DNA from 2 places in the Alkalibacter saccharofermentans DSM 14828 genome. Region 2 is predicted to be linked to the other one. Evidence: a T-box and tRNA genes for the amino acid it is inferred to sense, from the RefSeq annotation. Region 2 holds a T-box; the other holds one or more tRNA genes.
The links. The T-box of region 2 lies ahead of metG (methionine--tRNA ligase). A T-box ahead of a tRNA ligase gene usually reads a tRNA of that ligase, here a tRNA-Met.
Positions count from the first base shown of each region.

Region 1: it has a tRNA-Met gene. The T-box ahead of metG (methionine--tRNA ligase) is inferred to sense a tRNA for this amino acid. The anticodon was not compared.

Region 1 is NZ_FQTU01000012.1:60,177-64,598, reverse strand. It holds gene hpt (hypoxanthine phosphoribosyltransferase) at 1-286, opposite strand, end outside; gene tilS (tRNA lysidine(34) synthetase TilS) at 279-1,679, opposite strand; tRNA gene BUB93_RS08680 (tRNA-Val) at 1,822-1,897, opposite strand; tRNA gene BUB93_RS08675 (tRNA-Glu) at 1,985-2,059, opposite strand; tRNA gene BUB93_RS08670 (tRNA-Met) at 2,074-2,150, opposite strand; tRNA gene BUB93_RS08665 (tRNA-Met) at 2,159-2,234, opposite strand; tRNA gene BUB93_RS08660 (tRNA-Leu) at 2,240-2,328, opposite strand; gene BUB93_RS08655 (Ppx/GppA phosphatase family protein) at 2,374-3,300, opposite strand; gene BUB93_RS08650 (S1 RNA-binding domain-containing protein) at 3,373-3,789, opposite strand; gene BUB93_RS08645 (FtsB family cell division protein) at 3,815-4,117, opposite strand; gene purD (phosphoribosylamine--glycine ligase) at 4,218-4,422, opposite strand, start outside.
Region 2 is NZ_FQTU01000002.1:21,096-25,517, reverse strand. It holds gene BUB93_RS01875 (adenylosuccinate synthase) at 1-241, shown strand, start outside; gene rsmI (16S rRNA (cytidine(1402)-2'-O)-methyltransferase) at 225-1,079, shown strand; gene BUB93_RS01865 (AbrB/MazE/SpoVT family DNA-binding domain-containing protein) at 1,130-1,369, opposite strand; T-box leader at 1,713-1,947, shown strand; gene metG (methionine--tRNA ligase) at 1,997-3,922, shown strand; gene rpmE (50S ribosomal protein L31) at 4,025-4,237, shown strand; gene prmC (peptide chain release factor N(5)-glutamine methyltransferase) at 4,376-4,422, shown strand, end outside.

The DNA.
Region 1 (4,422 bases), on a different contig from region 2:
TCAACAAATCCCTGCCTTCGACGCTTTTATCTAAATCCTTCAATATTCTCACTTCACCTGAGCTTCGGGTTCCGGTTCCGTAGCTGGATATGGCCATAAAATCTATTTCCAGAGGTATGTCCATGCTTTGAACCAGATCAGACATAAATAAAACAGACCCTTTCAGCACGCAGATTACCAAAGGATTTTTGCCTTTGTATTCCTCTGCCAGCTCCTTCCCAAGTTCGCTGACCCTTTTCTTCAGGGTTTTTTCATCAATCAACACATCTTTAATATCGTTAAGCATTTATTTCCTCCTGGATTTTATAAAACGCTAAGCGCATTATTTTTTTAGTATCTTCGGTGACTTTGAATTCCTCGCTTGCCGCTATGCCTGCCAGCCAGATAATCTCGTTGCCGACTTCAAACACAAGTATGCTGTCCCTATTATCGGACGGTATCTTATTATCAATTAATATCTCTTTAATTTTTCTTTTATTTTTATGCCCTAGAGGTCTTATCCTGTCTCCAGGCTTTCTCTGCCTTAAAACGATATGTTCTCCAATCGCAATAATTTTATCATAATCGAAGAGAAATTCCCCTTGTTTTTCAGGTTTTTTTTGTTTTTTATCGTTTTTTTTCAGTGCCGTTTCTACCACGATTTTTATCTTGGAAAGGACGTAGCTTTTTCCGGGATAAATCTTATATTCAAAATAGGGCGTTGCCCGGTTTGTTTTTTTTGATTCTACAGTTATCTTGTCGTAGGATCTGCGCAAAAGAAAATCATTCGGCAATGACACTGTCCAAGTAGTATCTTCTTTGTCTCCAATCTTTTCCACAGCCTTTTCAAGATGTGCGTGTTGAAATTTAATGTTATCGCAAATTTCTTTATATTTTCTTAACAGAACTTTTTTTTGCATCAGCGGTGCTTCTCTTGATAATTCATTGTAGCTTATGCTTGCCTTGTCTTTATACTTATGCCAAATCTCATCAACCTCTGCAGTTATATGCTCTTCGTACTCCCTTGCAATTTTCGACAGGTTCGCAATGCTCTCATCAATTATAGGGTTATACTTTTTTAAAAGCGGCATCAATTCATGCCTTATGCTGTTTCGGTGATAATCCGTTTCCATATTGGAAGCATCATGACGGTATGGGATTGACTTTTCGTGGCAATAATTCAAAATATCACTTTTACGTGCCAACAGCAAAGGTCGTATTACCCCATCCTCTCTTACCGGGTCTATCCCCTTGAGTCCGTTAATGCCCGTACCTCTTATTATCCTCATCAAAACAGTTTCCACCTGATCGTCCTTGTGATGTCCAGTAGCTACTTTTACGGAACCGTTTCTCCTTTTGATTAAGTTGAAGAAGTTATAGCGCACTATTCTACCCCCCTCTTCGAGAGATAGTCCTTTAAATGCACAAAACCCCTTGATGTCTGCGCTTAACACCTTAAGCTGTATTCCGTTATTATCGCAGTAATCCCTGACGAGCATTTCGTCCAAGTCTGATTCTCCGCCCCTTAAATTGTGGTTTATGTGGGCGGCGATTATTTTTATGTAGTTGCTTTTGCTAAATTCTTTTAGAATATGTAAAAGGGCCATGGAATCCGCCCCCCCAGAAATGCCTGCAACAACAGTATCTCCCCTGCAAATCATTTCATTTTGCCGTATGTAATTCAAAATCATTCTTTCCATTGACCCACCGACTTTATACTTTTATAATTGTATTCTACATTTTTTCTCTTTCGGATTCAACAGGTAAAAACAGCGACTCCGATTCTTAAACCCAAATAATAATCAGCATAAAAAAAAGCCCATTCTCATGAACTTAAAAAAATGGTGGTCGCAATAGGGCTCGAACCTATGACCCCCTGCTTGTAAGGCAGGTGCTCTCCCAGCTGAGCTATGCGACCAAAGTGTAAGCCAAAGACAAAAGCCTTCGACTTCTCCAGTTAAATGAACGACCTATGTCTGCGCAAATAACCGTTTATTAAATTTAATGGTGACCCCTAGGGGACTCGAACCCCTGTTACCGCCGTGAAAGGGCGGTGTCTTAACCGCTTGACCAAGGGGCCTGGTTAATTAAATATGGTAGCGGCGAACGGATTTGAACCGCTGACACTACGGGTATGAACCGTATGCTCTAGCCAACTGAGCTACGCCGCCATGTTAAATGGTTGCGGGGACAGGATTCGAACCTGTGACCTCCGGGTTATGAGCCCGACGAGCTGCCAGCTGCTCCACCCCGCGTCGTTTGGTGCCGGAGATCGGAATCGAACCGATACGATCTTTTGGGATCGCAGGATTTTAAGTCCTGTGCGTCTGCCAGTTCCGCCACTCCGGCTCTCTTAAGAGACAAGCACCATTATAGTATATAAAAAATGCTAAGTCAATACTTTTTCTTAATTTTATTTCTTTTTATTTTATGATAAACTGAACCTTCCAGATTGTCGCTGTCACTGATTACTATTTCACTGATTTCATAACGTTCCATAAACCTTTTAATTATAGCGGCCCCCGATAGAATAATATCTGCACGCTTAGGTTCAAGGCCCTTTACACCAAGCCTTTCCTTTAAAGTCATTTGGGAAAGCCTGCGGTAAATCTTTTCAATTTCATTATAGGAAAGCCTGCTTCCATCTATCTTGTCCGGATCGTAAGATTCAAGGCCTAGCTTTATTGCTGAAAGAGTGGTAGCCGTTCCGCCAATACCTACTAAAAGCTTATCTGATACCCCATCCTCAAACTTTTTATCGAAAATATTATCTAGATGTTCTTCAAGTAGGACTATCATGCCAATATCTGGGGGATCACCTAATGGAAACTTTTCGCTTAATCGAACAGCTCCTATATCCAGGCTTTTCAAACATTTTCTTTCTCCTTCTTTTATTTGTATAAACTCAGTGCTTCCTCCTCCTACATCAATTATAAGGAAATCTCGAGACTCCAGAGAGCTGACCACTCCCAGATATCCGTACAATGCTTCGTCTTCACCAGAAATCGTCTCCACTTTGATTCCCGTCCTGTCAAAAGCCTCAGCGATAAAATCAGATTTGTTAACTGCATCTCTCAATGCGCTGGTGCCATAGGCAACAATGGCCTCCACGCCATTTTGGTCGCATATTGCCTTTACCTCCTCCAAGCCTTTCAAGTTTCTTTCCATGACCTCTCTTGAAATGATTTTGGACTTGTCCAAACCTTCCCCCATTCTAGTAAAAAAAATGTGCTTTTCCTTTTCTATGATCCTTTCACCTTCCGTTTCAGCCACCATTAGCCTCATGGAATTGGTTCCTATGTCAACAGCTGCTATTTTCAATGCTCAAAACTCCCTTTTTAAAAAAATTATTTAAAAAAAAGCACCCCTCCGGGATGCGAAATTTTATGATTGCTATCTGTTAAAACACCTGTTCTTACCCTTTTTTGCACTTTTTTTAAGAGCCTGTTGTCTTTCATCGCTGTCTTTTAAAAACTGGTTTATCTTGTCTTCAATCGTTACCGGCGCACTGCTTACAGGTACACTTTTTTTAAACCCAGAAGACTTAGGATAGGGTCGCGGTCTTGGTGCTTCTTCCTTTTTAGGCTGCGCTTGCCTGATGGAAAGTCCTACCTTACCTTCAGTTACAGAAATAACCTTTACTTTTACTGTGTCATTTACATTCAAGTGATCAGAAACTTCTTTAACATAACCGTCAGCTACTTCGGATATGTGTACGAGTCCTACCTTACCCCCTAAATCAATAAATGCTCCAAATTTCGTGATGCTTTTTACAACACCTTCAACAATTTGATCAACCTCAAATGGCATCAAAAAAATCCTCCTTGTTTATTTGTTAGTTTTTATTACTATCAGGTTCAACTTCGATAATTATTTTCTCACGGGGATAAACGAGCCCGAAGTACCGCCTCGCCAATGTCTCGATATACTCATCGGAGTGAATCTGCTCTAGCTCCTGGGTGAGTTGATCGGATTTATCTTTTTCTATTGAAATTTGTTCCTGAAGATAATCCCTTTGACTTCTCAGTTGGATCAACTGGATTTCGGTGGATACAAAATTATAAAGAAAATACCCGCATACCAATAAGACAATCAACCAAGTGGCTCTGTTGGGTTTTTTTCTCCTCTTCTTTTTCACTGGCTTTCTCCCTTAAAGAATATTAATTACATTATTCCATAAAACCATAGAAATTACAAGGTGCCAGAGGTCAATAAAGGTTATTTTTCACAATATATTCCTACTTACTGATATCTTTCCTGTACTGCATGCCTTCAAAGCTTATTTTATTGATTTCACCGTATGCTTTTTCTGCTGCTTTTTTTAGGTCTTCACCAGTGGCAGAAACCGCAAGTACACGCCCCCCGTCGGTGACGACTTTCCCATCTACAGTCTTTGTGCCGCAGTGAAAGACGATGGCTCCATCTACCTCATCGATTCCTTTT
Region 2 (4,422 bases):
AAAGTTGATAAGTGATTTTCCTGCATCACTGGAAGATCTCGGGAAATGCAAACCCATTTATGAAGTGATGGACGGTTGGGATGAGGATATAACAATGTGTAAGAGCTATTCTGCGCTCCCTGAAAACACTAGAAAATACGTGGAGAAAATTGAAGAAATCAGTGGCATACCCGCAAAGATAATTTCCGTAGGACCAAATAGATCAGAAACAATGATAAGGGACGATGTATTCACAAGCTGATAAGATGAAAAGTGCTTACGGGATATGTTACTTAGTCGCAACGCCTATTGGAAACCTTGAGGATATGTCATTTAGGGCTGTCCGTATTCTGGCGGAAGCAGACTTGATAGCAGCGGAGGATACGAGACATACAAAGAAGCTGCTTAATCATTATGACATAGGCGCGAGACTTATTAGCTATCATCAACACAATGAAATCGATAGGAGCAACCAACTTGTGGAGATGCTCAAAGAGGGTCAGACTATAGCTATTGTTTCGGATGCGGGGACGCCGGGGATTTCAGATCCGGGAGCTATTATGGCTCGCAGATGTCATGAAGAAGGCATAAACATAACGGTGATTCCGGGGGCATGTGCTGCGATAGGGGCTTTGGTAGTTTCCGGAATGAGTACCGACAAGTTTTCCTTTTGTGGTTTTCTGCCTTCAAATAAAAAAAGCAGGAAAAAGGCGCTAGAGGAAATAGGAAAGTTAAAACTTACTGTTATTTTATATGAAGCTCCACACAGACTTATTAAAACTCTAAAAGAACTTGAAGATAGCCTTGGGGACAGAGAAATAACCTTGGTCAAGGAACTTACCAAGTTACATGAGACTATTTGGAAAGGGAGTATTTCCCGGGCAATAATTCACTATGAAGAAAACCTGCCAAAAGGGGAATTCGTTTTGCTGATAGAAGGATCCAGCCAAGAAGAAAAAGGATTTTGGGATACCATGACGTTGGAAGAACATATGGAGCATTACCTTGAAGAAGGCATTTCAAAAAAAGAGGCGGTCAAGCTTATTGCAAAAGACAGAGGAATTCCCAAAAGAGAAGTTTATGATCGTTTTATGACGTGAAGATATTCAAGTAAAAAAGCATCCTGAGGTTCAGGATGCTTTTGATTTTGCTATTTCTTAATATCAGTCATGCAATCAGGGCAAATGTTTTTGCCTTTGTAATTGACGACATCTTTTGCATTTCCGCAGAAAATGCATGCAGGCTCATACTTTTTAAGCACTACATAATTACCGTCAACAAAAATCTCCAAAGAATCCTTGATGTTGATGTCAAGAGTTCTTCTTAATTCAATTGGAATTACAATCCTTCCAAGTTCGTCTACCTTACGAACAATACCTGTAGATTTCATAAAATATCTCTCCCTTTCAAAAAAAAATATAATTGTTATTCAATGACATTGTATCAGATGATTTCTAATTCCACAATGATTTGGAATAAAATGCACCATGAAAACTTTATCAAATGAGAATTTGATCAATCTGATGATATATGTCACAGTCTCTGTATCTATTATATGTAAAGGAATACAATAAGTAAATAGTATTTCAGATATTTTTGTAATTTTATTGGAAAACTATAAAAACTATGTTTTATCGTATAAAAAAGAGGAATCAGACGCATAATTCTATTTGATAGAAAAGTATTGAATTTTAACGTGACTTATGTATAATTAATTATGAACAAAAAAATACGAAAAGATAATGATAAGAAGAGTACGCCTTGTGGAATTATACAGAGAGTCGAGAATGGTGAGAATCGATTTTGAAAACAGGTGGAAGATGGTCTTTGAATCGATCGGATGAAATCTGAGTAGTTCGATACGCGTGACGCGTTAAAGTGAGATGTATGCAAATACACGATGAGGTGCAGTCTGATAAGTCTGCATAAAAAAAGGTGGTAACACGTAAGTTGACTTTCGTCCTTTGGGATGGGAGTTTTTTTGTTGGGAAAGAACAAATGAACGAGGAGGATAAAGATGAAACCAAGTTATTATATTACAACACCGATTTATTATCCAAGCGGCAAGCTTCATATTGGACATACATATACAACTGTTGCCGCGGATGCTATGGCAAGGTACAAAAAAAAGACAGGATATGATGTGTTCTTTCTAACCGGTACGGACGAACATGGACAAAAGATTGAGGAAAAGGCAAAGGAAGAAGGAGTGACCCCTAAAGAATACGTAGACGAAATAGTGAAAGGAATTAAATCACTGTGGGAGCTTATGGATATCGATTATGATCACTTTATAAGGACTACCGACCCTTATCACGAAGAGTCGGTAAGAAAGATATTTAAAAAACTATACGATAAAGGGGATATATACAAGTCTCATTATGAAGGCTGGTACTGCACCCCATGTGAGGCTTTCTGGACTGAAACACAGTTAGAGGATGAGAAGTGTCCTGATTGTGGAAGAGAAGTCAAGCAAGAAAGAGAAGAAGCATATTTTTTCAAGATGTCAAAATATGCGGACAGATTGATAGAGCATATAGAACAAAACCCTCACTTTATTCAACCTGAATCCAGAAAAAATGAGATGATAAATAATTTCTTGAAGCCGGGGCTTCAGGATCTTTGCGTGTCCAGGACGACTTTTGACTGGGGCGTACCTGTAGATTTCGACCCGGGACATGTGGTATATGTTTGGATAGATGCACTGTCCAACTATATAACTGCTCTGGGGTACTTAAACGACAGGCCTCAGCTCATGGAAAAATTCTGGCCGGCAGACGTTCATTTGATTGGAAAAGACATCTTGCGATTCCATACGATCTACTGGCCAATAATGCTTATGGCACTAGATCTACCTCTTCCCAAGCAGGTTTTTGGACACGGATGGATACTCTTAAAGGGAGGGAAGATGTCAAAGTCAAAAGGAAACGTCATAGATCCGGTGGAGCTGTCTCAAAAATATGGAGTAGATTCACTAAGATATTTCGTATTGAGAGAAATGAGCTTTGGAGCAGACGGGGTCTACAATGAAGATGCGTTGGTATCAAGAATCAATTCGGATTTGGCAAACGACTTGGGGAACCTGTTGAGCAGGACTGTTGCAATGGTTGAAAAGTATTTTGGAGGGATAATACCATCAGAGAAGCAGGTTGCTGACATAGACCAAAGCTTGCTTGAAATGATCAGCCGTACTCCAAAAGATGTAGCAAGCCATATGGAAAAAATGGAGCTTAGCAATGCTTTGGCGATTATTTGGAAACTGGTTTCCAGGGCTAACAAGTACATAGATGAGACTACACCTTGGATTTTGGGAAAAGATTCTGAAATGAAAGAAAGACTGGCAGGGGTAATGTTTAATCTTGCTGAGACTCTCAGAGTAGTTTCGGTTCTGATTGAGCCTTTCATGCCTACCACAGCAAAAAAGATGCAGGCTCAAATCAATATCCCTGAAGAAGCACTGACTTGGGAAAGCGCTAGTGAATATGGGGCATATGGCTTCGGGGAAAAAATGTCAAAAGGAGACAACCTTTTCCCTAGGGTAGAAGCAATTGAAGAAAAAAAGGAAGAAACAAAGTCCCAGATTAAAAAAAGCGAACAGAAAAAAGGCAAGAAAGAAGACGACACAATAAGTATCGATGACTTTGCCAAGGTTAAGCTTAAAGTCGCAGAAGTCATTCAGTGTGATAAGCATCCGGATGCAGACAGGCTCTTGGTGTTGCAGGTGAAAATTGGAGAAGAGAGAAGACAAATCGTCTCAGGAATCGCACAATTTTATTCTGCTGAAGATATGATAGGCAAAAGGGTGGTAGTTATAACCAATCTTAAAAAAACCAAGATTCGCGGAATAGAATCTCAGGGGATGATACTAGCAGCGGCAGACAAAAAGGATTTGAACCTCATCACCGTAGACAGAGACATCTCTGATGGTACGGAGGTTCGATAAAAAAATGCAAGGTTTGCTACGAAAAAGTTTGATATTTTCTACAAACCTTGCTATAATGTATGAGATGCATATAAATAGGAGTTTAGAAAAGAGGTGAATGAGATGAAAGAAGGAATTCATCCTAATTACAATAAATCAATCGTTAAATGCGCGTGTGGAAACACTTTTGAAACTGGTTCTGTAAAAGAAGAGTTAAAAGTGGAAATTTGCTCTGCGTGTCATCCATTCTTTACAGGTAAGCAAAAACTTATAGACACAGGCGGTAGAGTAGACAGATTCAATAAGAAATACGGTATCAAAGAAGAGCAGGAATAATCGAATTGACTCGGTTGACGGAAAGATCAAACTAACCCCAACATCGTATAGTGATGTTGGGGTTTTTGACATATGAAAACAAAGACAGATATAAAAAACTAGAATGAAAAATATATTTAGAGGTGATTATACGTAATTATGAACGTAGAAAATTTGCTCATAGAGGCTACCAAGTCTTTAAAGAA